One region of the Paenibacillus sp. FSL R5-0407 genome, then DNA from elsewhere that is predicted to be linked to it. Evidence: predicted binding sites of a transcription regulator. Region 1 holds the regulator's gene; each other region holds the start of a gene.
The links. The regulator Rex, encoded in region 1, represses fermentation and respiration genes when NADH is low (regulators of the CRP and FNR family bind a similar motif). The targets are predictions, from matches to a motif close to TTGTGAAATATTTCACAA.
Positions count from the first base shown of each region.

Region 1 (7,499 bases):
AAATGTGGATTCGGATGTTTTCAGCCCGCGGATAATTTCAACCAGATTAATTTTAGCAACGGGATAAATAAAGTGCATACCGATCACGCGCTCCGGATACATTGTCGAACCGGCGATTTCGGTCAAACTAAGCGTCGATGTATTACTTGCCAGAATAATGTTGCTTGGGCAAACCTGATCCAGCTGTTTGAATACCTCTTTCTTGGCATTCAAATCCTCCGAAATGGTCTCGATCACCATATCGCAGGTTCCGAGTTCGGCAAAATGAGTAACTTTATAAATTTTGTTCAAGATCAGCTTTTTCTCGGCCTTGGTAATCGCCCATTTCTCAAGCTGCTTGTCCAGACTCGTTTCTATCATGCTATACGCATGGTTTAATTTTTCGGTCGTTTCTTCAACGAGTAGCACATCGAGTCCTTTGGCTGCCAGCATTTCGCTGATCCCTTGGCCCATCGTGCCGCCACCAATGACACCTATTTTTTTGAAGTTCATGGTCCTCTCGCTCCATCCTTTCATGGTCTCTCCATAATATTGTACCCCTGATGTCGAATAATACATCATTTTATACCCAACATATAATAATATCTTAGCACGGCCGAAAAGTAAAAAAAAATAACCGGCATAAAGAATTATGCCGGTAAAGTTAAGCTGTCACGAAATTGACAACGGAATTGGTCTCCGGAGAGCCGTTCTTCTCTTAGAAGGATTTCCAACGACTGATCGAACACAGCTGAATTGTCGACCAAAAGCTGTTTTGTCCTTGCTCCGAGGTCGTCCAGAATTTTGGAATTCTCGTTCATCAGCACTTCCTTGGTGACCATATCCATATGGATGATCCCGAGTGAAGTAAGGCCGGAAGTCATCATCGTCTGCACCAGGTTCAGCGCCTGCTCGAAATCATTGCTCGAGCCGGTGCTCCGTCCGCCGTAATAGATTTCTTCCGCCGCCGCTCCAGCGAGGGCGATCATGATCTGCCCTTCAAGATACTGCTTCGTATACAGGTATTTCTCTTCCTGCGGATTATGTCTTACATAACCGAGTGCTCTGCCGCGAGGGCTAAGCGCTACCTGGTTCACACTGCCCGGTGCCACGACTTCGGCCGCTACGGCATGTCCCAGTTCGTGAACGGCAACCCGGCGTTTTTCTTCTTCCGTCGATTGACGGTCCGTCTTCTCACCCATCATGACCTTATCGATCGCCATCGACAGATGACGCTGATCAATCACGCTGCTCTCATCGCGCATGGCGTAAATCGCCGCTTCATTCATGACGCTCTCGAGCTGGGCACCGGAGAATCCGTACGATTCCTCGGCAACCTTTTCCAGATTGACGTCGGACGAAATCGGTTTGTTCTTAGCGTGCAGCTCGAGGATATGACGGCGTCCCTTCTTGTCTGGCAGATCGACCTGAATATGGCGGTCGAACCGGCCTGGACGCAGCAGAGCGCTGTCCAGCATCTCTTTACGGTTGGTTGCCGCAATCAGTAGAATACGCGGTGTTTCGGACGTATAAATACCGTCCATCTCGGTCAACAGCTGATTCAGCGTTTGATCATACTCGCGCTGCTGGCCGCCTTCCCGCTTGCCGCCGATCACATCGATTTCGTCGATAAAAATGACGGCGTTCTCTTTATTTTCCTTAGCCGCGCGAGTGCGCGCATCTTTGAACAAGTCACGGATCCGGCTGGCGCCGACCCCTACGTACATCTCTACGAATTCACTACCCGATGCCGCAACGAACACGGCGTTTGTATACTGAGCCGCAGCCTTGGCCATCAAGGTTTTACCGGTTCCCGGAGGCCCCGTCAGCAAAATCCCTTTAATCGGCCGAATGCCGAATTTTTTGATTTCTTCATGCCGAACCATAAAATCAAGCGCTTCGCGCAATTCCTGCTTGGCGCTGTCTTGCCCGCCGATTTCGTCGAAAGTCAAATTGGACGAGCCGATTTTTTTGCGTTTACGTTCCTGGGAAGCCGTGGCAACGATGCCGCCGCGCATCTTGACCGCCGCGAACAATGCCCCCAGCATAACTATGCCGACAAGCAGCGGAATGGCATTATATCCGATAAAAGCGAGGAAAATGAACAGGACGGGTACAAACCCGGCCGCCAGCTCCAGCATCCACTTACGCATTCGGCCACACCCCCATATTCTGCGGTACGCGAGGTAAAATAATAAATTTGCTCGCTTGTCCATCACTCAACGTAATATAGACGTTCCGATCGTCCATTTCAGCCTTGGCTGACAAATTGCTGTCTTTTTCCCGCAATTTATCCAGAGTGTCGGTAATACCGGTATACTCTTTATTTTCCATCGCCTGCGCGATCGGGAACAACGCCTCTTCCCACAAATCGTTAAGCTCCTGAGATGCGTTATCTTGCACTTCCAGCTTCAACTCCCGATTTCCGATCCACTTGCGGCCGTCATTCTGAATTTGCTTCACCAGACTGCCAAAATCGGTTCCCGGTTCTAAATTAAGTTTCACCAGGGCCTGTTTCTGGGTAATATCTGTTTGGACGCTCTTCACACCCTCGTATTGATTCAATTTATTTTCAAACGGGCTCTCGACAGCCCATTGTTTATAGGCAAACCATCCTCCGAATAATAGAGTCGCGGAAACAGCCACGCTCGCGATAATTGGTCCAACGCGCAATTTCACGGCATAATCCCCCTTGATGTAATATTAAATTCATATATCAAATAATACATTAAAACCACATTAGTATATATATCAAACTTACAAATATGAGTATATCACATCGTATATACATTATCGAATAAAGTTGTGAATATATTTAAAATTTTTATAAAAGTGCTCTAAAAACAGCCTTGCACTGAAGCACGGACCGCTTGACAGGTCCATGAATTCAGCGCAAGGCTGTTATCATTTCTTATGCAACATTTACCGGTTCGGCAATGTGAATACCTCTTCCAACGCCTGGCCGTCGCTAAACCGGAAAAAACGGTAATAATGATGCGCCTTTTCCTTATAAAAAAGCTGCCAAACCAATTCATTGTTGTAGATACCCGGCAAAAGCCGCACGACTTCAATACCGGGATATTGATCATGTATGATTGTACGGACTTGGCTTTCCGATACGCCCTCGGACAGCAGCTTTACTTCAGCCTGCCCGCCCTCCGGCAGCCAGACCATGATCTCTTGTCCGTCTGCATCCTTGCCTTCCACTACCCAGCATACTTTGTCCCAGACCGATTTCCACACTTTTTCGGCTTCCGTCAGTCCGGCTTCCTGTCTGGCCCGTTGAACGGCTTCATTCTCTCCTTGCCATATATCCTCGTGGACATACAGATAAAAGCGGTGAAGGCCAATGAGCACCAGCACCAAAATCACAATGGAGAGCAGGATCCATTTGGTTCTGTTCTTCAACCTACTCTTCCTTTCCCCGATGCCGGCTTATTCCGGTTTCTCTTTCATACCCTGCGGCATGTTATCGGCCTAACAGGCCCTCAAAGGCAGCCTGGGCTTCAAACCGGACCTTCTCCTCGTCAAGTGTCAGACAAGCTCCGTGCTTAACTACCTGCTTACCGTTCACCCAAACATGCTCGACATCCTTCGAACCCGCCGAGTAAACGGCATGGGAAATATAATCCGTCCGCGGCAAGAAATGGGCTTGCTCCGTATTCAGCGCGATGAAGTCCGCCTTCATGCCCGCGGCCAGTCTGCCCGTATCTTGAAGGAAGAGCGATTTCGCTCCGTATTCCGTACCCATTCTGAGCGCTTCCGCAGCCGGAACTGCGGTCGGGTCGCCCGAGACTCCTTTGTGAATAAGAGCTGCCAGGCGGATTTCCTCGAACATATCTAGGTTATTATTGCTAGCTGGTCCGTCTGTGCCCAGGGATACGGTTACGCCCGCTTTAAGCAGGTCCGGTACGCGGGCAACTCCGCTTGCCAGTTTGAGATTGCTGCCCGGGTTATGGGAAACGGCCACATTGTGCGCCGCCAAAATTTCGATCTCCTCATCCGTCAAATGCACAGCATGTGCCAAAAGTGCCGGACGGCTGAACAATCCCAGGTTCAACAAATGCTGAACCGGACGCAATCCGTAATCCGCTACGTTCTGCTCGACCTCGGCCCGTGTTTCCGACATATGCGTATGCAGCGGCAGATTCAGGTCATGTGCCGCCTGAACGATCTTCTCGATATAATCCGGCGGACAGGTATATGGCGAGTGCGGCGACATCATCGTCGTAATCCGCCCGTCCGCTTTACCATGCCAATTACGGGCAAAAGCCACCGCCTCATCCAGCTTGTGCTGCTGAACGTCAGGCGGGCATAGCCCGATGACTCCGCGCGTCAGTACCGCCCGGATCCCCGATTGCTCGACAACGGAAGCCACTTGGTCCATGTGATCGTACATATCCAGGAAGGTCGTTGTTCCGCCTTTCAGCATTTCCAGAACGGACAATGCTGTGCCGCGGTAGACATCCTCCCCGGTAAATTTAGCTTCCATCGGCCACATTTTTTCCTGCAGCCAGGTTTGAAGCACCATGTCATCCCCATAACCGCGAAGCAAAGACATGGCGGCATGACCATGGGTATTGACGAGTCCCGGCAAGAAGAGCAGGCCTTTACCGTCGAAGGTTTCGGCGCCCTCCACGCCTTCTTCCGGACGCTGTTCGCCTATATAAGTAATCGTGCTGCCTTCTACCAGCATATATCCGCGAATGACCGGCTTCTCCCGGTCCGGCACGGCGAAGGTTCCGTCTTTAATCAACCATTTCCGATTCATGTTCCGAATGTTCCTTTCCTCCGTTCAAATAATAAGCAAGACTCATCAAGTCGGTTGTGAAATCGGCCGCATGCACCCGCACCTCAGAAGGTACCTTAAGGATCGTGGGCGCAAAATTCAAGATAGCCCCAATTCCAGCGGCCACAAGCTGGTCAGCTACTCGCTGGGCTTCCGGTGCGGGAACCGTAATAATTCCGATCCGGATCTGATTGCCTCTTACCGTATCCACCAGATCTTCGATCGGTTGAATCGTGATATTGTTGATCTGGGTACCGATTTTACCAGGGGATGCGTCGAATACGGCGACGATTTTCATATTGTCCTTCAAATAAGCGTTGTAATTCGACAATGCTTGTCCGAGATTACCGGCTCCGATCAAAGCCACGTTGATCTGCTGGTCCAGGTTCAGAATCTGGCGGATTTTCTCGATCAGATAGGAAACGTCATATCCGATCCCCTTTCGGCCAAAGTCGCCGAAATAAGCCAGGTCTTTACGGATTTGCGCCGGATTGAGATCCAGCTTTTGTCCAAGCTCCTGGGAAGAAACCGTCGGGACCTCCCGGCGGCTCAGTTCATTAAGAAAACGTAAATACACCGGCAATCTGCGTACTACGGCGTCAGAAATTTTTTCCGATTTCATTTGGTTATCCCCCTAATAGGCGCGATTTGAAGAACGTTTATTGTTCCTCTGCGTTCAGCCATTCCGAAATTCGCGGAATCATCTGCCCGAGCGGCATATGCTCCATTTTCGGTCCGGGCAAAGAATATAAAAAGTATTTCCCGTAGTAAGATTCCAAGATGCGTGTATCGTAAACAACCACGATCCCGCGGTCCTGCGAAGACCGGACCAGACGTCCGAAGCCCTGCTTGAACCGAATGACGGCTTGCGGAACGGACAGCTTCATGAACGGGTTCTTCTTCTGCTGCTGCAGCCGTTCGCTCTTTGCCTCCACAAGCGGGTGGTTGGGTGGCTGAAAAGGCAGACGGACAATAGCGAGACTCGTCAGAGCTTCCCCCGGAATGTCCACGCCTTCCCAGAAGCTGCTCGTTCCGAGCAGCACCGAAGCATGTTGTCCCTGGAAGCGACGGGTCAGCTTGGTCCGGCTTCCGCTATCCATTCCCTGCCCGATCACGGTAATTCCTTGTCCGGCCAGCAGCTCCTTCAAAGGATCATATACCTGCCTCAGCATCCGGTACGAAGTAAACAGGACCATCATACGGCCCTTCGTTACCACCGCTGTGTCGGCGAGGGACTGAACCAGAGTAGCCACGAAATGATCGTCCCCTACACTTCCCTTTACGCTCGGAAAGTCCCGCGGAATGACCAGCAGCGCCTGTTCCCGGTAATTGAACGGAGAAGGCAGCATCGAAGTAATCAGTCTGTCCTCCGCCGCGGCTTCGGTTAATCCAAGCTGATCTATCATATACTGGAACGATTTGTCGACCGACAACGTAGCCGAGGTCATGACTACACTTTTCTTTTTGTCGAAGAAATAACCCTTCAATTGCGCGCTCACGTCGATCGGAACCGCGAAAATTTGCAGGGACCGGCTACGGTAATTACCGTTTCCTTCTATCCAGTATACCGTATTCTCGTCCTCCAGCTTAATAAAAAATCGCAGCGCATCGCGTTCGGTTCCGAGATCCTTCAAGAGTCCGCTAATATCGGTGATCAGGCTCTCATAGCCGTAATCATGGTCGTCTTCCTTAAGCTCGTTGATCATCCGCTCGCCTTTGCGGAGAACGTCGCCCATAGCCACAAAAATTTGATTCTCCAGCGCGGCAAGCGTATCCCACGCCTTCGGTTTCTTTTGCGGCAGCAAGCGCAGCACAAACTGTCCAGGATCCCCTGGCGCTGCATCGCTGCGTTCAGGCATCAGCGTAAACATCAGCTCGGCCAGCCGATCCCAGTTCTCCTTCACATCCACAAGGGTCGGATACAATCCGTCAATAACCGAACACCATTCCGCAGATTTCTCACTTCCCGATTGCTGCAGCATACTGCGCAGATTCGGGAATTGCCCGGTATTACTATCCTTAAACAGCCGGGTGAGCGTATGGACAACGGTAAAATACTTCATTTGAAGTCCCAAATGCTTGCCTGCCACTTCTTCCAAATGATGCGCTTCGTCAATTACCAGACGTTCGTATCCAGGCAGCAGCTGGTGGCCGGCTTGAATATCGGTGAACAGCTTGGAATGGTTCGTAATGACCACATCGGCAACACCCGCTTCATGCTTGGCCTTGTGATAGTAACATTTGCGGAACCACGGGCAAGAGCGGCCAAGGCACGAGTCCGATTCACTCGCCACCGTTTCCCAAAAATCTCCACCACGGTTTCCAAGGTTCAGCTCCTCGTCGTCGCCCGTCTCCGTATGGGCCAGCCATACGATCATCTGGGCGGCCGTCATCACCTCTTCTTTAGGTGTCGCAAAGTCTCTTCTATTAATTTTATGTTCAAATTTGCGCAAACACAAATAATGCTGTCTTCCCTTGAATACGGCTGCGCTGAACGGAAAAGGCACGACCTCCGTCAACAGGGGCACATCCCTTTCCCTCAGCTGCTCCTGGAGGTTGATCGTATGCGTGCTGACCATTACCTTCTCATCATTCTTCACGCTGTGGTAAATAGCCGGCAGCAAATATCCGAGCGATTTACCCGTTCCGGTCCCCGCCTCGATCAGCAAGTGCTTATCTTCGTCAAAAGCCCGGGTCACCTCGTTCAGCATCAGGTTCTGTGCTTCGCGCT
Region 1 covers NZ_JBBPAX010000001.1:1,405,093-1,412,591, forward strand. The annotation lists gene NYE70_RS06830 (3-hydroxyacyl-CoA dehydrogenase family protein) at 1-492, opposite strand, end outside; gene NYE70_RS06835 (AAA family ATPase) at 630-2,132, opposite strand; gene NYE70_RS06840 (hypothetical protein) at 2,125-2,658, opposite strand; gene NYE70_RS06845 (cell wall elongation regulator TseB-like domain-containing protein) at 2,902-3,387, opposite strand; gene NYE70_RS06850 (amidohydrolase) at 3,449-4,750, opposite strand; gene NYE70_RS06855 (redox-sensing transcriptional repressor Rex) at 4,728-5,390, opposite strand; gene dinG (ATP-dependent DNA helicase DinG) at 5,428-7,499, opposite strand, start outside.

Region 2 (7,499 bases), 2.6 Mb from region 1:
CCATCACCACGATTCGCGGCACTCTTCCTTCCTTGGCCCGATCTATCACTTCTGACTCACCTCTTGACTTTCTGAGCGGCCTCTAATGCCGGTCCCGGCCCTCGTCCCGGTGACTCACGCGAATACTCTCCGTTTCGCTGGTCCCGAGCATCCGGCCCAAATATTCCGCGATCGCAACCGAACGGTGTTTGCCGCCGGTACAGCCGATCCCGATAATGACCTGGCTTTTTCCCTCTTTATGATACTGAGGCAGCAGGAAGTGCAGCATGTCTAGCAATTTGGTCAGGAATACCTGGGTTTCCGGCCACTTCATAACATAATCATATACTTCACTGTCTTGTCCCGTGTGTGGACGAAGCTGCTCTATATAATGCGGGTTCGGCAGGAAACGGACGTCAAACACCAGGTCGGCGTCGATCGGTATGCCGTACTTGAACCCGAAAGAAGTAATATTAACAGATAAATTGCTGCTCTCCAAGTGGGAGAACCGGGAAATGATCTTTTCTTTAAGCTGCCCCGGCTTCATGTTGCTGGTATCGATCACTTGAGTTGCCGACAACTTCAGTTCCTCGAGCATCTTGCGTTCCAGCCGGATTCCGTCGAGCGGCATTCCTTCCGGCGCCAGCGGATGGCGACGGCGGCTTTCCTTATACCGCTGTACAAGCACGGCATCGGTTGCGTCCAGGAACAGGATTTCGCTTTTGATCGTAAAATGGTCCTTGATATACCCGAGCGATTCCGACAGCGCCGTAAAGAACTCCCGGCCGCGCAGGTCAATGACTAGCGCCACTTTGGCGATCTTACCCTTCGATTGCTCGATGAGTTCGGCAAACTTAGGGATAAGTACCGGGGGCAAATTGTCAACGCAGAAAAATCCGAGATCCTCCAAGCTTCTTACGGCCAACGACTTTCCGGCTCCAGACATGCCTGTGATAATGATCAGATTGGCAACAGAAGAAATATCTTTTTCCGGCATCCTTTTCCCTCCTCGCAAAGTCTCCTATTCCTCTATATCTCTTGCATGGATTCCTGATTACTGCTAATTAAGAACGAAGGAACAAACCTGCGGCCCCAACCATTCCGGCATCGTTGCCCAAAGAAGCGGGAACGATTTGCAATCCTTTTTGAACCGGTTCAGGAGTATGCTTCGCAAACACACTGCGTACTTCATCAAACAGAATATCACCGGCTTTGGAAACGCCGCCGCCGATAATGAACAGTTCAGGGTTCAGCACGACAGCTACTGCCGCCAGCGATTTCCCAAGATAGAATGCGGCACGGTTTACGATGCGTACAGCCGTTTCGTCGCCGGCTTTAGCCGCGTCGAATACGTCCTTCGCCATGATGTTGTCCACAAGGGCAAGAGACGTACGTTCGCCGCGGGCAACGGCATCCTTAGCCATCCGAATGATTCCGGTAGCCGAAGAAACCGTCTCCAGGCAACCCATTTGGCCGCAGCCGCATTGAATCGCTTCCAGATCGGGAACGACAGCCATATGTCCAAGTTCCCCAGCCAGGCCGGAGAAGCCTTGATAAATTTTGCCGTCAATGATAATACCGCCGCCGACCCCGGTGCCCAGGGTATAGCATACGCAATTTTCGACGCCTTTGCCTGCGCCGCCCCAAGCCTCGCCGAGTGCTGCCACGTTGGCGTCGTTGTCTATTTTGATCGGCTTGCCCAAACGTTCTTCCAAGATTTCACGGATGTGAAGATCCTTCAAACCTACATTCGGCGCAAAAATAATAATGCCTTCGCGAACGTTAGTAAAGCCGGCCACCCCGGCACCTACACCTGCCACTTGCTCCCACTCAAAAGGGGATTGTTCCACAATCAGGCGAACGTAACGCTCAATGTTATTAATGATCGTCTCCGCGCCTTTCTCCGTTTCGGTGGGCCCTTCGTAAGTATGAAGAAGCTGACCTTCCTCATTACAGATGCCGACTTTAATCGCCGTCCCGCCCAGGTCAACACCAATGTAGATTTTTTCAGACATTGTACAAGCCACCTTTTTCTCTTAAATAGTAAATGATAAAAGTTCGAGTTCAAAAAGTCAGGTTTTCAGGACCGAAGCTTATCCTTCCGAAGTGCGTTTTTACAAAACGCTTTAGGTTGGATGAAGATAGGGACTGAGTAGCAGAGCTAAACGTTTTCGTAGAAAACGACTTCGTAAGCATTTGCTCATTAGGTACGTGAGCAACGGAAGGCCCGGCTGAATTCAGGATTCGACGTCGAATCCTCATCCTGATCTACTTCGTCGTGGAAAGATGACTTTTTGGACAACCTTAAAAAAGAATATTCCTACGTACCAACTATAAGCGAACCCTCCCGTTCGGTCAAGAGACGCAGGGAGACCGAGAATCCAGTAAAGACAAGGCTTCCGGGCAATATGACAACGATCACAGCCCCATAAGTTCAGTGTCTGGCCAGGTCCTTCCGGCAAGGGTATAGGCGGCCTGTCCTTACTGTGGAATGCAAACGATATACGAGAGCAGTACGCCCATGCCGATATAAAAACAACCCCGACTCCTACCCAAGGAAATCGGGGCTATCCATTATGTTAAGACAATATCCGCTTTTGCCCTTCCAAGGCGCGGATCGGTGCGATATTTTGCGTGAATTCCAGAGTTCCGAGATAACGCCCGTCCTCACTGCGGACCGCGAAGTAACGGATGTACACAAATTTATCCTTGACCGGAATCCAGAAATCCTCGGCATCCTTTTTGCCCGATTTAAAATCCGCCAACAGCTCCTCGACGACGTGTACGCTTTGGGGCGGGTGACAGTTCTGAACCGTACGGCCGATTACCGCATTAGTCCGCGCGAAAATCCGCTCCTTGCCGTGCGAGAAATACCGGACCACATCATTCTCATCGATAAAGGTCAAATCGACGGGCAGGTGATTCATAACCGCTTCAAGCTGCTCCACCGACAAAATGCCGGTTTGGAATTTCACGAAGCCCTGCGGTGTTTCGCCTTTCCCCTCCTCTTCTACGGCCACCAGGCCGGGAAGCGGTATGCGTTCAGGAACCCATTCCTGCTCGGGAGCCGTCAGGCAAAAGCCGATCTGGTCGGATTCCCGGGCGATTCGCACCCACTCGTCCTCCGTTAATTTCTCAAGCGCCATCGGAAGCAGGATGTTCTCCTCTTTAAAGATCATGGCATTCACTTCCTGGATAATCCGCTCAAGATCAATGGACAGTGTCTCCTTGTCCCCATCATAAGCGGCCAGCTTGCCCTTGACCTCCTTAATCATCATGCGGATGCCGTCATCGACCCCCCACATGACTTTAGTCGGCCCGTAGATCCCGTACTTCTCCAGATAAGGGAAGAGCAAATTTTCCTTGCGGCTGTAATGCTTGTCGAGATCCATCAGCAGGTTCAAATCCTCCAGCAGCTTTAATATGATGTCCTCGGAGTCTTCTTTCCGGAATTTATCCAGATGCAGTTCCAGCTTAAAATTAACCAAACGCTCAATTTCGCGATTCTCCAGTTTGAAGGTATGCACGGGATGTCCGGGCTGCTCCTCCGGCTTGGAAGAACGGTGAATATCCTCAATCGATCCTTTAAAAATCGCCGTATGCACGGAACACAACCGTTGCACTTCCTCAACCGGAATGCCTTCCTCTTCCATCAGCGCATGCTCCATAGCGGAAATCTCAGATACCGTGACATCGCCTACCGCTTCTTCAAAACGCGCTTTGACTTCCTCCACGCTCTTCCCCTGGTGCAGCTCCTTGATGATTTCCTTCAGCAGAGCCTGACGGCGCGACTGTTCCGGCACCCCATGCTCCCGGTTATTGATGAGTTCGCTCATTGCACGGATCTCCCTTCGTTCTTCCATCTCAATCTATTTGCACACCAATAAGTAAAATTCAATTGATAACCATTCTCATATAAAAAAAGTAACATGGCGGGCAATTTGAACTTGTGATCAGAATCACAAATTTATTATGTTGTTCTTGGCAGTTTATTTTTCCTCACCAATTTGCAACAATAGAGTCGAAAAGCCAGAAAGGAAGGATCCCAGTTATGATACCAGGCAAAAACATTCTATATATTGAAGATGATCCCGAAATCGGGGAATGGGTCAGCAGAGATTTAAAAGAGCGCGGCTATAGCGTCACCTGGCTCACCAGTGGAGAGCGGGCGATCGAGGAGGCAGCCTCGTGCAACTTGGCCATTCTCGATGTCATGCTGCCCGGACTGGACGGATTCACCGTCGGACAGCGGCTCAAAAAGCAATATCCGGGACTCCCGATCTTGATGCTGTCCGCCCGAACCTCTATCGACGACAAGCTGCAAGGATTGCAATTTGCCGACGATTACCTGACCAAGCCGTTTCATCCCGATGAATTAGCTGCCCGGGCGGAAGTTCTCCTCCGTCGCAGCGGCCCTCCTTCAGCCGAACCTCTGGAGCTTCGCCACCTGCTCGTCTACGAGAAGGAGAATATCATCAAAAACCGTGAGACCGGGGAAGAAATTACGCTGACCGGAAAGCAATTTCATATTTTTCAATACCTGCTGCGGCATTTGGGTCAAATCATGACGAAGGAACAGATCTATGAGGCGGTTTGGGGAGAGCCCTATCTGGACGGGGATAAAACCTTAATGGTGCATATCCGCCATATGCGCGAAAAGCTGGAGCGTGACCCCGCCGCGCCCGAAGTCATCGAGACGATCCGCGGGATCGGTTACCGGGTACGGGCATGAGAAGACACAGCGGCCAGCCTTTCAAGAAGTTCCGCAACTCGCTGTTGTCCCGCTATTTGGGCATCATCGGCTTCGCGCTTGTATTTATACCCATTCTGATCCCGGTGAGCTTTTTGGCGTCATGGGGCGTCAACCGGGCTTTCTTTCCCGCGTCTGTTCCAGACAAAACGGAGGTCGTCCGTTCCTACGGATCGGGACTACAATTGGAGAATGCTTGGCATAATGCAGCCTCATCTCTAAGCGGCAAAACCCCCGAGGAAATTAACGAAAGACTTCGGGCTTTAAAGCAGGATTATCCTGATGCCTCTATGTTTTGGGTGGATGCGGAGGGACTGACCCGCCTGCAATTGCCGGAACAAAGCGGTTTGCCGTCCAAATGGACGCCGGAAGATGCAGTTGCCTATATGAAGCATGCCGTGGATTCCGATCCTTTTACCGTCGTCGCTTTTATTGGCGGCAAAAGTCAGGCCGCTGGCCAAGGCTTTATGGTGTTTGAGCTCCCGCGCAAAAATATGAAACCGTTGACCGGAGGCCGGGAAGGGGATTATCGGTTTTACGGATTCTTTATCTTCTTGATGTTCTCCTTCTTTATTCTGATCTCGTATTTATTCTTTCGCGACATCCGCAAACGCCTGCTTCGGTTGGAATCCGGCATGACCCGTACCGGACCGAACGGATTGCCCGTCCGCGTCCCGTTGGGCCGGCCCGATGAAATCGGACGCCTGGAGCAGGCCTTTAACCATATGGTTGATGAGCTCGATGACAGCCGACGCCGGGAACATGAAGAGGAGGAGCTCCGCAAAAGCCTGATCAGTAATTTGTCTCATGACTTGCGGACGCCGCTGACCGTGCTTGGGGGCCAGCTCTATTCCTTCCGTAAAGAGCCATTGTCGGATCAGGGTCAACAAGCCTTGGCGCTGATGGAGACCAAGATTAATGACCTGAGCGGTCTCATCGATCATCTCCTATCCTACAATCTGCTCGCCAGCGGACGCTATGCTATGAATCTGGAGGATCGGGACATGCTTCGCGTCGTGCGGGTGAGCGCCGCCGCTTGGTACCCGCTGTGGGAAAAAGCGGGAATCGAGGCCGATATCGATCTGCCGGAGGATCCCTTGATTTGGCACATAGATGAGCAGGGTTTCCGCCGCGTACTGGATAACCTGTTCCAGAATCTGGTCCGTCATGCGGGATCCGGCGGTTATGTCGGCATCTCGATCGAACAGCGCCACCGGAAAACGGCGCTGGTCATCGCCGATCGCGGCCCAGGACTTGGCTCCCTTTCCCCTGCCAAGGGTGCCGGGCTCGGCCTGCAAATCGTCGATCTGCTGCTGCGGGAAATGGAGCTGGTGCGGGAGACGGAGTCTTCCGTTGAGGGCGGGACGAGGGTGTACATTTATCCCGTTCAAAAGAATTGAGTTATCACCCATTTAGGTTATACTGTAGATATTCATTGGTCCGGTCGTGAAGCACACGCCGCTTTGGCATATTTCCCTCCCTGATGGGAGGCGAAGTTGTCAGGGCGGCTTTTTGCTTTTCTACCCCAATACTCAATGAATGAGAGGATGGTGTTATTAACGATGTTGAGGTTCGAACAAGCTTATAAGGAATGGATTCAAGCAGCTATTGAGGAGGAACAAAACATTAGAAGACGCGAAATATTGGAAAAAGGTCTCGGCCATGGCACAATTGAATTCTTGCGTTCGGTTTGGTTCCCTGCCGTAAAAAACTTCGATCACCTATATCCGGAATGGGAAGTACGAGATGCAAACAACGGCTACCGTTACGTGGATCTAGCCTACCTGCCGGGTGGCGCAGCAAAGGGAGGCATCGAGATTCAAGGTTACGGACCTCATGCAAGAGATCTCGATGTACGACGCTTTAAAGACTTATGTTGGCGGCACTGTTTAATGGCATTGGACGATTGGATTTTTCTCCCGATAGCTTTTCTTTCCATCACCGACGAACCGAAACGCTGCCAGCAGTTGGTCCTCGCCTTTATCGGAAAGTTTATCAGCACGGACATACCTTCTCCCTTAACCTGGCTCGAGGCGGAGACTCTTCGTTACGCTAGACGGCAATTCCGCCCGTTTACACCAGCAGAGCTGGCGAACCACCTCAGAATAACCCCTCAAAACGCTAGAAGGATTCTTCACAAACTAGTCGAGCTCCGTCTTCTGTTCGTCGCCGGAGGCCAGCAACGATACCGTACATATGGGTTATTGGGTTGAACATTCGCTGAACATACTCAAAACCGCTGGAGTTTCTTTAGACAAACATTTTGCCACTCGCCTGGGAGCTCCCTGGTTCTGGTCCCTCTGCGCCTAACGAACTCATCAAACCTTATTTGGCCCAAATACCGCAGTTTGAGATTCTAACGAACCCCAGTAACCTTATTCCGAGAAAACTACTGCTTTCTATGCCTAAATTTACTCAATAGCGCCGCTGGAGTTCGTTAGATCTGGTTTGGGGCCATTTTTTCTCAAATAAGTACTGTACGGTTCGTTAGAAAATGAGATTCGTGGGGTTGGTGGGGTTTGATGGCACTTTGGGAGTTTGTTTTAACTTTCCACCGTATATCCAATTTGCCATTTGCCTCGAAAACTCTCGTCTCTCTGCACCTAACGAACTCAGTAAACCTTATTTGGCCTAAATACCGCAGTTTAAGATTCTTACGAACCCCAGTAACCTTATTCCGAGCAAACTGCTACTATTTATGCCTAAATTTACTCAATAGCGTCGCTGGAGTTCGTTAGATCTGATTTGAGGCCATTTTTTAGCAAATAAG
Region 2 covers NZ_JBBPAX010000001.1:4,030,545-4,038,043, reverse strand. The annotation lists gene NYE70_RS19145 (gluconeogenesis factor YvcK family protein) at 1-4, opposite strand, end outside; gene rapZ (RNase adapter RapZ) at 83-976, opposite strand; gene NYE70_RS19135 (ROK family glucokinase) at 1,044-1,994, opposite strand; gene NYE70_RS19130 (DUF438 domain-containing protein) at 2,559-3,815, opposite strand; gene NYE70_RS19125 (response regulator transcription factor) at 4,031-4,711, shown strand; gene NYE70_RS19120 (sensor histidine kinase) at 4,708-6,129, shown strand; gene NYE70_RS19115 (transcriptional regulator) at 6,292-6,942, shown strand.
Region 2: the regulator Rex is predicted to act here: its motif matches at 3,927-3,944, upstream of NYE70_RS19130 (DUF438 domain-containing protein).

Region 3 (7,499 bases), 200 kb from region 1:
TTGTCGGGGGAGCCGTCGGCACGATGGTGATGAGCTTTGACATTCCGGGCGGAAGCACGTTGCCCTGGATCGAAATTTACGGTACCAAAGGAACGTTATCTCTTCCGGATCCGAACTATTTTAACGGTGAAGTCAAAGTCCGCCGTCATGGATCGCAGGAGTGGGAAGTACTGGCGCCCGTATTCGAGTCCGGACCGAATGAACGGGGCAGAGGGCTTGAAGATATGGCGAGGGCCATCTTCGAAGGCGTAGAGCACCAGGCGAGCGGCATAGTAGCCTATCATGTGCTGGAAGCGATGCATGCCTTTGAGCAGTCCTCCAGAGAGGGCCGACATGTTGAACTGGGCAGTGCGGGCCGGCTGCAGGTTGATAAGGATGGTCGTTTGGTAGAGGCCAGAGCTATTGAAATGAAATAGTCAAAAAATAAATACGGGGTGACTTAAAATGGTACAATTAGGATTGCAACTTTATACAGTACGCGATGCGATGGAACAGGATTTCGAAGGTACCCTTCGCAAAGTGGCCGGTCTCGGTTATCAAGGTGTGGAGTTCGCCGGTTATTACGGACGTCCCGCTGAGCAGGTTAAGTCCATATTGGCGGAAACCGGTTTGGCCGCGCTGGGGGCTCATACTCCTTATGCAAGGCTCCGCGATGCGCTGGATGGGGAAATCGCTTACAATAAAGAAATCGGCAACCGCTATCTTATATTTCCTTTCCTGGAGGAAGCTGACCGCACCCGCTGGGCGGAAGTGATTGAGGATTTGAAAAGAATCGGCAAACGCTGCGCCGAGGAGGACATGGTACTCTGCTATCACAACCATGAGTTTGAATTGACCCAGAAGCTTGGTGATGAGACGGTGCTCGACGCGATCTATTCGCAGATTCCGCCTGAATTGATTCAAGTGGAATTGGATTCCTGCTGGGTCAGCTACGCAGGGTTCAGTCCGCTGGAATACATCTCCAAGTACAAGGGTCGCATGCCGCTGCTCCATCTAAAGGACATGATTACAAAACCTGACGGCTCAGCGGAAACGGTGGAGCTCGGCAAGGGTGAAATTCCTATTGCGGACATTGCGGATGCTGCGATTGATGCGGGAGTGAGCTGGATTGTAGTGGAACAGGATTATTGCGCAAATGAACCGTTGGAAAGTATCGCGACAAGCATGAAATGGGTACGCGATTACGCACAAAAAGGAGGAAAACTCAATGTCTAAAACATTAAAAGTTGCAATTATCGGATGCGGTGGCATCGCAAACGGCAAACATCTGCCTAGCCTTGCCAAGCAGCCGCAAGTGGAAATGACGGCCTTCTGCGATATCGTTGAAGAACGCGCAGCCAAGGCGGCTGCCGAATACGGCATTGAAGGCGCAAAGGTGTACACTGATTTCCGTAAACTGCTTGAAGAAAGCGATGTTGATGTCGTGCATGTCTGCACGCCAAACGATTCCCATGCCGAGATTACCGTAGCTTCGCTGGAATCCGGCAGACATGTTATGTGCGAGAAGCCGATGGCCAAAACGGCTGAACAAGCCCGTCAAATGCTGGATGCCGCTAAACGTACCGGCAAGAAGCTCAGCATCGCCTATCAGAACCGGTTCCGCAGCGACAGCTTATACCTGAAGCAGTTGTGCGAGAACGGGGAGCTCGGCGATATCTACTTCGGCAAGGCGCTGGCGCTCCGCCGCCGTGCGGTTCCAACCTGGGGCGTGTTCCTCGACGAAGAGAAACAAGGCGGAGGACCGCTGATCGATATCGGCACCCACGCATTGGACTTGACCCTGTGGCTGATGGACAATTACGAACCGAAAAGCGTTACCGGCTCGGTATTCCACAAGCTTGGCAGCCGAGAGAATGCGGCCAATGCGTTCGGTCCTTGGGATCCGGAGCAATTTAAAGTAGAGGATTCCGCCTTCGGCTTCATTACCATGAAGAACGGAGCGACGATTGCGCTGGAGTCCAGTTGGGCGCTTAACGTACTGGATTTCGGAGAAGCGAGAACTTTGTTGTGCGGAACGGAAGGCGGAGCCGATATGAATGACGGTTTGCGTCTGAATGGCGAAAAAATGAGCCGTTTGTATGAAACGAAAGTTGATTTCGGTTCCGGCGGCGTAGCTTTCTTTGAAGGCGAGCAGGAAACGGACGCGGTACGCGAAGCCAGAGCCTGGGTGGAAGCCGTACTTGAAGACAAGGAACCGCTTGTCAAACCCGAGCAGGCACTCGTCGTAACGGAAATTCTTGAAGCGATTTATGAATCGGCTAGAACAGGCAAAACCGTTTATTTTGATTAATGCAGCACACATGAACTTATTATATAGAAAAGAGCATTTCAGTTACCTGAGGAGGTATGGATATGAAATTAGGTGTTTTTCTCGTACTGTTTGGAGGACGTCCGCTTGAGGAAGCGTTGGATCTGGTAGCCGCTCAAGGATTAAAAGCGGTGGAGATCGGCACCGGCGGCCATCCCGGCAATGCGCATTGCAACCCGGACGAACTGCTGGAGAACAAAACGGCACGCGATAACTTCAAGAAGGCGGTGGAATCCCGCGGCCTCACCATTAGTGCGCTGAGCTGCCACGGCAACCCGCTGCATCCGCAAAAGGCAATTGCCAAAGAGTTCCATGATGCGTATGTGAAGACGGTTCAATTGGCTGAGCTTCTGGAAGTTCCGGTTGTTAATACGTTTTCCGGATGTCCAGGTGACCATGAGGACGCCAAGTATCCGAACTGGCCGGTCGCTCCGTGGCCGAATGATTTCAAGGAAGTCCTGGATTGGCAGTGGGAGAACAAAGTGATTCCTTACTGGACCGAATGGGGCAAATATGCCGCAGATCATCATGTGAAAATCGGACTTGAGCTGCACGGCGGGTTCTCCGTGCACACGCCGGCTACACTGCTTCGTTTGCGCGAGGCGGCCGGCGAGGTCATCGGTGCCAACCTGGACCCAAGCCACATGTGGTGGCAAGGAATCGATCCGGTGCAGGCGATTTCCATTTTGGGCCGGGAGAACGCGATCCATCATTTCCATGCCAAGGATACAACGATCGATCCGGTCAATGTCAACCGGTATGGCATTACGGACATGCAGCCATATACGGCAATGCTGGACCGTGCATGGCAATTCCGCACGGTAGGCTACGGTCATGACCTCAAGACCTGGGCCGATATCATCAGCGCTCTAAGACTGCACGGATACGATTATGTGGTCAGCATCGAGCATGAGGACGGATTGATGTCCACAGAAGAAGGATTTACCAAAGCGGTTCGAAACCTACAGCAAATCCTGATTGAGGATTCCGCCGCAGATATGTGGTGGGTATAAGTTTCCGGGTACCGAAATATACTTAGCATGTAGCGGCTGCCGCCCGGCAGCCGCTTTTTCATATCAAGGAATTGTTGTATAATTCAAGATAGACGTGGCGTGAAACGCAGGTGTTCATTCCTTATCAAATATGCTATGATGAAATATACTAACTAATTGTAAGTCTCATACGGCTCCAATATCGGTTTATATATTAAGAGGTGAATTCAGATGGAAGATAATAATTTCGCGATGTGTCCACGTTTTGAATCCGCGTTTGTGATTCTCGGCAAACGCTGGAACGGTCTGATCATTCATACATTGATGAGCGGACCCAAGCGTTTTAAGGACATTTCTAACGGGATTCCGGCCATGAGCGATAAGATGCTCTCCGAACGGATGAAGGATCTGGAGAACGAGGGGATCGTTGACCGGCATGTCTATCCCGAAACTCCAGTACGCATTGAATACGAACTGACGGAAAAAGGAAGAGCGCTAAGTCCGGTCATGGAACAGGTGCAATGCTGGGCTGAGCAGTGGATCGAGTAGTCTACGTGCCGTTATCCCGCAGCGGAGCGGCACGAATTATATAGAAAGTGGGTGTACTTGTGGCTGAGGTAATAGTAATCGGAGCGGGACCAGCAGGATCTAGCGCAGCATTATTTCTGGCCAAGGCAGGGAAGGAAACCCTGGTTCTTGACAGCAATGCCAGTATGACGAAACGGGCATGGATTGAGAATCACTATGGAGCCAAGGACATTTCCGGACCGGATTTGCTAAAAATCGGTCGGGAGCAGGCCCAGAAGTTCGGAGCCAAGTTCATTGAGGAGAAAGTTACGGTAGTGGATACGAACGGCGGATCCAAAGTGACCGTAAAGACGGAATCCGGCCGAAGCTATGAGGCATCCCATGTCATCCTGGCAACCGGAGCATTGACGGAATTGGCGGGGGCGATCGGCCTTGAGCTTAAGGAAGGCAGAGAACCTAGAATCAAGACCGTGATCGATACCGACGGAAACGGACGCACAAGCAATCCGCGGATATGGGCTGCTGGTACGGTCGCCGGCGTAAGCGTTCACACGATTATTACGGCGGGTGACGGCGCTAAAGTAGCCATCGAGCTGATCAGTGAACTGAATGGCGAACGCTACGTGGACCACGATGTATTAAAGTCATAACGTTATAACATCCACCAAAACACATAAATGAATAGTGGCAGATTCAAAGCTTCCCAGAGTTAATGTCTCTTGGGAAGCTTTTTTGCGCAGAATGGACAAAAGGTTTGTGACGCCAATCACAAAGCAGGGGGTAAAGGTACGCTAAATTGAATATAGTTTGATTAGAGATGCTAAACAGGAGGGAATAGGTGTGATGGAGCAGAAGCTGCTATTCGACAAGAAAAGTTTAGTCCGGGATATCGTACTTGAATTCCCGAAATCAGCAGATTATTTTCGTCGCCGCAAAATTGACTTTTGCTGCGGTGGTAACCGGCCTCTTCAAGAGGCGGCAAAGGAAAGAAATCTGGAAGTCGATGAACTGCTATCCGATTTGGCAAAACTGGCCGTGGATCATCCGAATGCGGAGGAGAGGGATTCCTGGACCGATGCGGATTCGCAAACCCTTATCGGGCATATCGTGAATAAGCATCACGCTTATTTGCGTGAAGAATTGCCGGAGCTGCATAAGAGTGTAATCAAGGTCTCTCGCGTACATGGCGGGCACGATCCTCATTTAGTCGAAGTAGAACAACTGTACGGCCAGCTCCGAAACGAACTGCTTGAACATACAGCCAAGGAAGAAGCGGAAGTTTTTCCGAAAATGATAAATTGGGAACTGGGTCAAGAACAAGAAGTTCTAAATAAAATGCTTGCGGCGATTACAGAATTGGAAGCGGAGCATGACGGGGCAGGCAAGATTTTGAAACGCTTGAGAGATATTACCGGAGATTTTCAGCCGCCGGCGCATGCTTGTACGACGTACCGTACGACTTATGCACGATTGGAAGAGCTGGAAGGGATGACATTTAGTCATATTCACCTTGAAAATAACATTTTGTTTCCTCGTTACACGTCTTTATAAGCAGAGAAAAGTGGAATATGGACCTTCCCTCCTTGAGCAGGAGGGAAAAAATTGTGTTTTTCAATAGAAAAACATAAAAATGTATGAACAATATTGTGATAAGTTTCACATTTAGTGTGAAATAGATCACAATGTATTTTGAATTTTAAATTATAATTAAGTTATTAAAGAAAAAGAAAATGTTAGTGGACAAAGAAACGATTGCATTTTGAAGGAGGCAATTCCAATATGGGAACAGATAGAGAAAAGCTCGTGGTGATCGGTAACGGGATGGCGGGAATCAGCGCTGTCGAACAAATTTTGAAATTGACGAAGAGATTTGATATTACGGTGTTCGGGAGCGAGCCGCACCCCAACTATAACCGGATTATGTTGTCTTATGTTTTGGAAGGCAGCAAAACGATCGATGATATCGTGCTTAATGATTTGAACTGGTACCGGGAGAATGGAATTACGCTGTATACGGGAACTACGGTTGCCAAAATCGATGAGCAGACTAAAGAAGTAGTTACCGCGGACGGAATGCGGGTTCCTTATGACAAGGTGCTGATTGCTACAGGTTCCAACTCGTTCATTTTGCCGATTCCAGGCAGCGACAAAGAAGGCGTAGTTGGTTTCCGCGACATTGCAGACTGCAATCAAATGCTTGAAGCGGCTAAAACCTGCCGTACAGCAGCCGTCATCGGCGGAGGATTGCTTGGTCTTGAAGCAGCTAAAGGGCTGGTTCAGCTTGGGATGGATGTTACGGTCGTTCACTTGATGGAGGACTTGATGGAGCGTCAGCTTGATCACCAAGCCGCTTCGATGCTGAAATCGGAGCTCGAGCGCCAGGGAATCAAATTCAAAATGGGCGCGCAAACGGCCGAATTGCTGGGCGAAACGAGAGTCAGCGGCCTGCGGTTTGCCGACGATACGGTATTGGATGCCGAGTTTGTCGTAATGGCGGTAGGGATCAAACCGAATGTCGCGGTTGCCAAGGAAAGCGGAATTACCGTCAATCGCGGGATTGTTGTTGACGACTATATGCAAACCTCGATGGAAGGCGTGTACTCGGTCGGCGAATGTACGGAACACCGTGGCACCTGCTACGGCCTGGTTGCTCCTTTATTCGAACAGGGCATGGTGCTGGCTAAACACATTAGCGGCGTCGAAGCCCCTCCGTATGAAGGTTCGGTCGTATCGACCAAGCTTAAAATTTCGGGCGTTGACGTGTTCTCGACCGGTGAATTCATCGATGGTCCGGAGCACACCGTGATTGCGAATAAAGATGATTGGAAACGTACCTACAAGAAAATTTTGCTGAAAGACGGAGTTATGGTCGGTGCCGTACTCTTCGGTGATATTACGGATTCGGCTGAACTGCAAAAGCTGATTAAACAGAAAACGGTCATGACGGATGAATTGTACGGTACATTGATGGGAACCGGCTGCTGCGGCGGCGGGGCCAAGAAGACCACATCCGTGGAAAGCATGCCGGATGAAGAAATCGTCTGCGGCTGCAACGGCGTTACCAAAGGTACGATCGTAGATGTAATTACGAATCAAGGTATGACAACGGTTGATGAAATCAAAGCATGTACCGGAGCCACCCGTTCTTGCGGAGGCTGCAAACCGATGGTTGAGCAAATTTTGCAGTATGTGCTTGGGGACGGCTTCAAGTCAACAGCCAAACAAGGAATTTGCGGCTGCACTACCTTGAGCCGTGATGAAATCGTGGCCGAAATCAAGGAGAAGGGCCTGCAAACAACTAAAGAAGTAATGAATGTGCTGGGTTGGAGCCAACCGGAAGGCTGCTCGAAGTGCCGGCCGGCCATTAACTACTACCTCGGGATGATCAATCCGGATACGCATGAAGACGAAAAGGAATCGCGTTTTGTCAACGAGCGGATGAACGCGAATATTCAGAAGGACGGAACCTATACTGTCGTTCCCCGCATGTATGGCGGTGTGACTACACCGGAAGAATTGAAACGGATTGCGGACATTTCGCTGAAATACGATGTGAAGGTCGTTAAAGTAACCGGCGGCCAACGGCTTGATTTGATCGGCGTCAAAAAAGAGGATTTGCCAAAAGTCTGGGAAGAACTCGACATGCCTTCGGGCTATGCGTACGCTAAATC
Region 3 covers NZ_JBBPAX010000001.1:1,603,821-1,611,319, reverse strand. The annotation lists gene NYE70_RS07895 (Gfo/Idh/MocA family protein) at 1-416, shown strand, start outside; gene NYE70_RS07890 (sugar phosphate isomerase/epimerase family protein) at 445-1,215, shown strand; gene NYE70_RS07885 (Gfo/Idh/MocA family protein) at 1,208-2,290, shown strand; gene NYE70_RS07880 (sugar phosphate isomerase/epimerase family protein) at 2,353-3,321, shown strand; gene NYE70_RS07875 (winged helix-turn-helix transcriptional regulator) at 3,532-3,849, shown strand; gene NYE70_RS07870 (FAD-dependent oxidoreductase) at 3,909-4,478, shown strand; gene ric (iron-sulfur cluster repair di-iron protein) at 4,672-5,379, shown strand; gene nirB (nitrite reductase large subunit NirB) at 5,608-7,499, shown strand, end outside.
Region 3: the regulator Rex is predicted to act here: its motif matches at 5,473-5,490, upstream of nirB (nitrite reductase large subunit NirB).

Region 4 (7,499 bases), on a different contig from region 1:
TATGTTACACATTTATCTTATTTTACAACTATTATTACCGGATGAGTATAGCTGAAACTTCCATAGCTTTCCAATTATGCCCGGTGGTATGTCTAAAGTGTGAATGTTGGACTTTTTATTGTTTGTACGAATAAGCAGTTTATTTGCACTCTTTGTATGTTGGCGATTTCAAAATTTGCTGGCGTGCGTTAAAATAATAAGTATGCATATTTTTATTAAAGGAGGAAACCTCAGTGGCATCGATCATCAAGGTGGGTATCGTAGGATACGGTAATTTGGGTCGCGGCGTCGAAAAAGCGATCAAGCAAAACCCCGACATTGAGCTCAGCGCTATTTTTTCAAGAAGACATCCGAATGAGGTTGCGGCGGCAAACGGCGTCGTGCATATTTCTGAGGTAGAGAACTATAAAGGCAAGATCGATGTTCTTATCCTTTGCGGCGGATCGGCCACAGACCTTCCTGAACAAGGACCGGAGCTTGCGGCTTTGTTTAATACGGTTGACAGCTTTGACACGCATGCGAAAATTCCCGATTATTTTGAGCAAGTCAACGCTGCGGCGCAAAAAGGCGGGAACGTCAGCGTAATTTCCACGGGCTGGGATCCAGGGTTGTTTTCCTTGAACCGCTTGTTGGCGCAGGCCGTTTTGCCGGAAGGGAAAGAGTATACCTTTTGGGGCAAAGGCGTAAGCCAGGGGCATTCCGATGCGATCCGTCGCGTACCGGGCGTGAAAAACGGTGTACAATACACCATTCCGATCGAATCCGCCGTGGAACGTGTGCGTAACGGAGAAAACCCGGAATTGTCGACGAAAGAAAAGCACCTTCGCGAGTGTTATGTTGTCGCTGAGGAAGGCGCCGATTTGGCGAAGATTGAACGCGAAATCAAAGAAATGCCGAATTACTTCTCCGATTATTTGACGACCGTCAACTTTATCAGCGAAGAAGAATTGAAGCAAAACCATTCCGCCATGCCGCATGGAGGCAACGTGCTTCGCAGCGGACGGACAGGGGAGAACAATACGCAAATCATTGAATTCAGCCTGAAGCTGGACAGCAATCCGGAATTTACGGCCAGCGTGTTGGTCGCATATGCCCGCGCAGTGTACAAGCTGTCCCAGTCCGGACAATCCGGCGCGAAAACGGTCTTCGACATCCCGTTTGGTTTGTTGTCGCCAAAATCGCCGGAGCAGCTTCGTAAAGAACTGCTGTAACAAAAACGGAATAATTAGGATAAATAAGGGTTGCTTGGCCGGATGGCCGGGCAACTCTTTTTTGGATTGTTCCTAAGTTATTCATGCATCAATTGCTGGAGTGTCCAGAATAAGTAAGTGATTAATATCACTAACGGGGGTATCATTATGACAATTTTGCGAACTCGGCACTCCTTAGAATGCAATGTGAACAATTATCAAAATCGTCGAATACGGCTGAATTTGAGCTCTAATCGTCTGTAATCGGAATTGGGTAGATCAAACCATAGGACCCTTAATGATATAAATGTAAATTTATTGCATTTATTCCTTTCTCTATGAATTGTCATTAGTTCAAGGCTTCCCTAACATAAAACATAACTGATAATCAAGAATTCATCTCGCTCATCGTGATGAGGTTCACAATTTAGAAAGGGGTATCGGAATCCTATGAAAAGGAAGGGATTGCTGCTCGCTGTCTTTTCAGCGTTTCTTGTCCTTCTGACCGGATGCAACAATTTAGCTGTACTAAACCCGAAAGGTCCGGTGGCCAAGACACAATCTAATGTCATTATCTTCTCGATCCTGGTAATGGCGCTAGTTCTGCTGGTTGTTTATATTCTTTACGTTTACATGCTTACCAAATACCGCGCTTCTAAAGCCGCTCCTGACTATGAGCCGCCTCATATGGAGGGGAACAAATGGTTGGAGATCACCTGGATTACGATTCCGGTCATTATTGTTACCATTTTGTCGGTCGTTACAATTCGGAGTACTGCCGCAGTAGAGAAGGTGCCGGAAGGTTACGAAGACCAAAAACCGCTCGTGATTTATGCGGCGTCTTCCAACTGGAAATGGCATTTCAGCTATCCGGAGGAAGGGATTGAGACGGTCAACTACGTCAACTTCCCGACGAATCGTCCGGTAGAGTTCAGATTGTATGCCTATGGGCCAATCTCAAGCTTCTGGATCCCGCAGCTTGGCGGACAGAAGTATGCGATGAGCGACATGGTCAACAAGCTTAACCTTGTAGCTGAGCACGCCGGATCTTACATGGGGAAAAACTCCAACTTCTCCGGTGAAGGCTTCGCGCACATGGAGTTTGAGGCGCTGGCCATGACGTCGAAGGATTATGAAGAATGGCTTGATGAAGTCAAAACAACGGCTCCGAAACTGACGGAGCAGGAATTCGACTCATTGCTTAAAGAGAGCCATGTCGGCAGAAAATCTTATTCTTCAACACACCTTGAATTCAGACCTGCTCCAGAAGGTGAAAATGCCGGCCACAACCATGGTGGTTCGGAAGAGATGGATATGAATTCAGAGTCCGGAGAAATGGACCATTCCGAAATGAATATGGATTCGACAGGCACAGACGACGCCGGAGCGGCGGATCATAGCTCGCACGGCAACTAATAGAACGGAAGGGAGTTAGCTAGACATGAAATGGGACGAATTTTTCGTCACTGGCGAACCGATGATCTATGGCGCGATGGTCAGCATCGTCGTCGCATCGCTAGCCATTCTTATCGGCCTGACCTATTTTAAAAAATGGGGCTACTTGTGGCGTGAATGGTTGACTACCGTCGACCATAAGCGGATCGGGATTATGTATATCATCTCCGCGCTGCTGATGTTGTTCCGCGGCGGCGTTGACGCCCTCTTGATGCGTGCCCAGCTGGCAATGCCGGAAAACGGGCTGCTTGACGGGCAGCACTATAACGAAATTTTTACGACCCACGGGGTCATCATGATTTTGTTCATGGCCATGCCGTTTATTATCGGCTTGATGAACGTCGTAGTTCCGCTGCAAATCGGGGCTCGCGACGTAGCGTTTCCTCGGCTTAATGCGGTCAGCTTCTGGCTGTTCTTCGCCGGAGCGATGCTGTTCAACATTTCCTTCGTCATCGGCGGATCGCCGGATGCTGGCTGGACGGCATACTTCCCGCTGGCAAGTCTGGAATTCAGCCCTACGGTAGGGAATAACTATTATTCGATCGCGATTCAGATCGCAGGTATCGGTACGCTGATGACCGGCGTCAACTTTATCGCGACGATTCTGAAAATGCGTGCTAAAGGCATGACCCTGATGAAGATGCCGATGTTTACCTGGTCGGTACTCATTACTTGCGTTATTATCCTGTTCGCCTTCCCGGTATTGACCGTGGCACTGGCGCTGATGATGTTCGACCGCTTATTCGGGTCACAGTTCTTTACGATGGCCAATGGCGGGATGGACATGCTCTGGGCCAACTTGTTCTGGGTTTGGGGCCATCCTGAGGTATATATCGTTATCTTGCCTGCGTTCGGGATTTACAGTGAAATTATTTCCACGTTCTCGCGGAAAAACTTGTACGGCTATAAATCCATGGTTTGGAGTATGGTCGTCATTTCGTTGCTGTCCTTCCTTGTATGGGCTCACCACTTCTATACAATGGGTCACGGCGTGATGGTCAACGGCGTGTTCTCGGTCACGACGATGGCGATTGCCATACCGACCGGGGTCAAAATATTCAACTGGCTCTTTACGATGCAGAAAGGCCGAATCGAGTTCACTACACCGATGCTGTACTCGCTCGCCTTTATTCCGATCTTCACGATCGGCGGCGTAACCGGCGTTATGCTCGCGATGGCGAGTGCCGACTACCAGTACCACAACACGATGTTCCTGGTAGCCCACTTCCACTACGTGCTTATTCCGGGTACCGTGTTCGCCGTTATTGCCGGCTTCTACTACTGGTTCCCGAAATTGTTCGGGTTCCGGCTTGATGAACGCCAGGGCAAACGCGCCTTCTGGTGGATCATTATCAGCTTTAATGTGACGTTCTTCCCGCTGTTCTTCCTTGGACTTAAAGGGATGACGCGCCGGATGTACACTTATTCGGAAAGTACGGGCTTTGGCCCGCTGAATTTACTTGCTTCGATCGGCTCTGTCGGTCTTGCGATCGGCTTCATTCTGTTGGTCTACAATATTTACTGGAGCTTCCGTTACGCTCCGAGAGATACGACGGGCGACCCATGGAATGCACGGACGCTCGAGTGGAGCACGCACAGTCCGGTTCCGGAATACAACTTTGCGATCGAGCCTACGGTTAAAGGCTTGGATCCGTTCTGGGAATCCAAAAAAGGCGGACATCAGCTTTACGAAGGCAAGATTGAAGAAATTCATATGCCGAATAACAGCGGACAGCCGTTCATTTTGGGAATTATATTCTTCTTCTTTGGATTCTTCATGGTATTCAGCTGGTGGGTTCCTACGATTATCGCAGGCATCGGCGTAGTGGTTATGCTGGCGGTGCGCTCGTTCGAACGTGACCATGGTCGGCATATCCCGGTAAAAGAAATTCTGGAGACGGAAGCAAGATTGGGGGGTGAACAGGCATGAAATTAGATCATACGTTACCGCTGGAGTATCGTTCCGAAGAGAACAGCAACCGTATTTTCGGATTCTGGCTGTTCCTCGGAGCCGAGATTGTTCTGTTCTCGACCCTGTTTGCCGTCTACCTTACGCTTTGGAATCGTACGGGCAGCGGTCCGTCGGGGCATGAGATTTTCGAAATCGGGCCGGTTATGATCGAAACGTTCGTGCTACTTACAAGCAGCTTTACGATCGGCCTGTTTATCAACAGTATGCGGCAGGGCTTGAAAAAGCCGGCGATGGTGTTCTTTTTCATCACATTGCTGCTAGGCGCCGTGTTCCTCGGTGTCGAAATCATGGAGTTTGTAACTTATGTAAATGAGGGGGCGACGCTGCAAACGAGCGCGTTCCTGTCCAGCTTGTTCGTCCTGCTCGGAACACACGGCTCCCACGTAACGTTGGGTCTGCTGTGGGGCATCGGACTGATGATTCAGATCGGGCGTGAAGGCTTCACGCTCGACACGGCGAACAAGTCGTTTATTTTCTCGCTGTATTGGCACTTCCTGGACGTAGTCTGGATCTTCATCTTCAGCTTCGTCTATCTGAAAGGACTGATGTGATATGAAAAAACTATTCCCTGTTAAACACGTCATGGGATATTTGTTCTCATTGATCCTGTCCATTTTTGCCTTATCCGTTGTTTTCTTCGATTTGTCGGTAGCTGCCGGAATGAGTATTCTCCTCGTAAGTGCGGTCATCCAAATGGGAGTACAGCTTATCCTGTTTATGCACATCGGTGAGGATGGCTCCAAAAAGGCGTTGTATACGAATATCGCTTACGCTTTGTTCGTCGGCCTGGTGACCGTGTTCGGTACGCTGTTCACGATGATCTGGGGTTACCAGTAAGAAAAGGCTCGTTAAGGGAAGCAGTAATATGATTAAAGCCGTAGTCTCCTTATAAGGAGACTACGGCTTTTTTTGCAGTACGCCCAGCAGGGGCCTCGACTCTTTATATAACCACCAAAGAGCAACTAATCGCTCAATATACTTCCCCCGGGCAATGGCAGGCTCTGGGTTTTAACCAGTGCTTGGGTGCGGGTAGATACGCCCAGTTTCTCGTACAGGCGGGACAAGTACACGCGAATGGTGCCTTCGGATAATCCGAGCGCTGCCGCCATCTGCTTGTTGGTCGCTCCGAGGCGGAGCTGTTCCAGCAGGAGAAGCTCTTTGCCGCTCAAGGGCTCGAGAAGGTCCGGCACCGAGAGGTTCTGAAGCGCAGGAATGTCCGGCGTGTCAGAAAAGTCATGAATCAGCTTCTCCACATATTCAAGGAGAGCCTCCTGCTGCGATATTCCTTGGTCGGAGTCAGACGAAGCGCGCATATTGTACCGATCGGCAAGGTAAGTCTTTAGCAGCCGCCGCATGTCCGTTCCTTCATCCATAAAGGTTCTGCGGTAGCCGTTGTTTTTGCCGAGAACGAGCGCTTCCTCTATAAGCCTCAGGGAAAGCAGACGCTGTCCCCGCTGAGCTTCAAGCAATGCCTGAAGGCAGATGATCTCCACAAGGCTGGCGATCTGCTGCTCTCGCTCCGCTTGCAGCTTGAGCAGTTCGAGCATCGGCAGAGCTTCAGCTTCCTTGCGCTGCCTCCAAAGCAGCCGAGCCAACGCAAGAAACTCGGTCTCCCGGCGGTATACCGGTTTGCTCCCGGAACCGCTATGCAAGGGGGCCAGTTCTTTTTTTGCCTCACCCAGCCGACCGTCCCGTAAATATAAATTGCTCCGTACGGCTCGTACATAGTGATCCCAGCGTCTTCCGTCATGTATGCAAGCTGCGGCAGCTTCAGCCGCTTCGTCCAGTGTATGGTACGCCAAAGCGGATTTGCCTTCGGCTGCATGCAGCCGCGCCTCGGTGAGAAGAACCGGAATAAGCAGGCCTGGCGTCCCTTGCAGTCTGTCCGAGTTTCGCAGCTGCATCAGCAGTTCTCGGGAGTCCGCCAGGCGATTCCACTCATAGTAGCCTTCAGCTAGACATTGCTTCACGTACAGGTTGAGGAGGGAGCTCTTCCAGCCGTGGCCTTCCAATACTCCGATGAACAATTTTCCGACTTTTTCGGTTTCTTCGGACAGCATCCCTTTCATACCCAACGAGGTACGGCGGACATAAGGCTCTTGGCGGTTATAGTCAAATTGGTAAAAGACCGGGTTGTCCGGAGCGAGATGATTCCGTATCTTTTCACTGAAGGCGAGCCACCCGGAAAAGTCCCCATTCAAAAAGACCAAATTGGAGCGAACGAACAATAAGCTGCTTCGAAGCTGGTCCTGGTGGTTGGAAGGACTTAGCCCGTCAATTTCCTCCTCCAGTCGCTCCAATACCCGTTCGGAGCGCTCCAGATCACCGGCCAACACAAGCAGGAAGGAGTGGAGCAAGGAAAGCTCAAGCGTCATGGAGTAGGTATCAGGAATTTTGCGATACCAATTCATAAGTGTTGATAAATCCCCTTGCCTGAGCGCTAAGGGAAGGTGCTGCTCCAGAGCTTGGATGGCGAGCGCATTTTCATTGGCTTCAAACAGGTGGTCAATGGCATCCTCCATGAGGCCGTTTTTTGAAAAATATAACCCGGCTGCCCGGTGCATTGCGGCATACTCTTCCTCATTCCTGCGTCGAAGCTGGCCTTGTAGAAATTGCGCGAACAGGTGGTGATAACGGAACCAGGTCCGCGTTCCATCAAGCGGGATCAGGAACAAATTCAATCGCTGAAGCTCATTCAGTTGCTGCCTGCCGTCGCGTCGTCCGGTCAGCGCATTGCAGGCCGAAGCATCTATTCTGGACAGTACGGAGGTCCGAAGGAGGAAGTCATGCAAACCGTCAGGAAGCGAGTGCAAAACCTCTTGGAACAAATAATCGGAAATAAACGTCTCTCCGCCGGAGAGCGGGCTCATGAGGTTCTCGTT
Region 4 covers NZ_JBBPAX010000002.1:1,108,544-1,116,042, reverse strand. The annotation lists gene NYE70_RS24200 (diaminopimelate dehydrogenase) at 234-1,211, shown strand; gene qoxA (cytochrome aa3 quinol oxidase subunit II) at 1,641-2,606, shown strand; gene qoxB (cytochrome aa3 quinol oxidase subunit I) at 2,632-4,575, shown strand; gene qoxC (cytochrome aa3 quinol oxidase subunit III) at 4,572-5,168, shown strand; gene qoxD (cytochrome aa3 quinol oxidase subunit IV) at 5,170-5,454, shown strand; gene NYE70_RS24175 (LuxR C-terminal-related transcriptional regulator) at 5,580-7,499, opposite strand, start outside.
Region 4: the regulator Rex is predicted to act here: its motif matches at 1,599-1,616, upstream of qoxA (cytochrome aa3 quinol oxidase subunit II).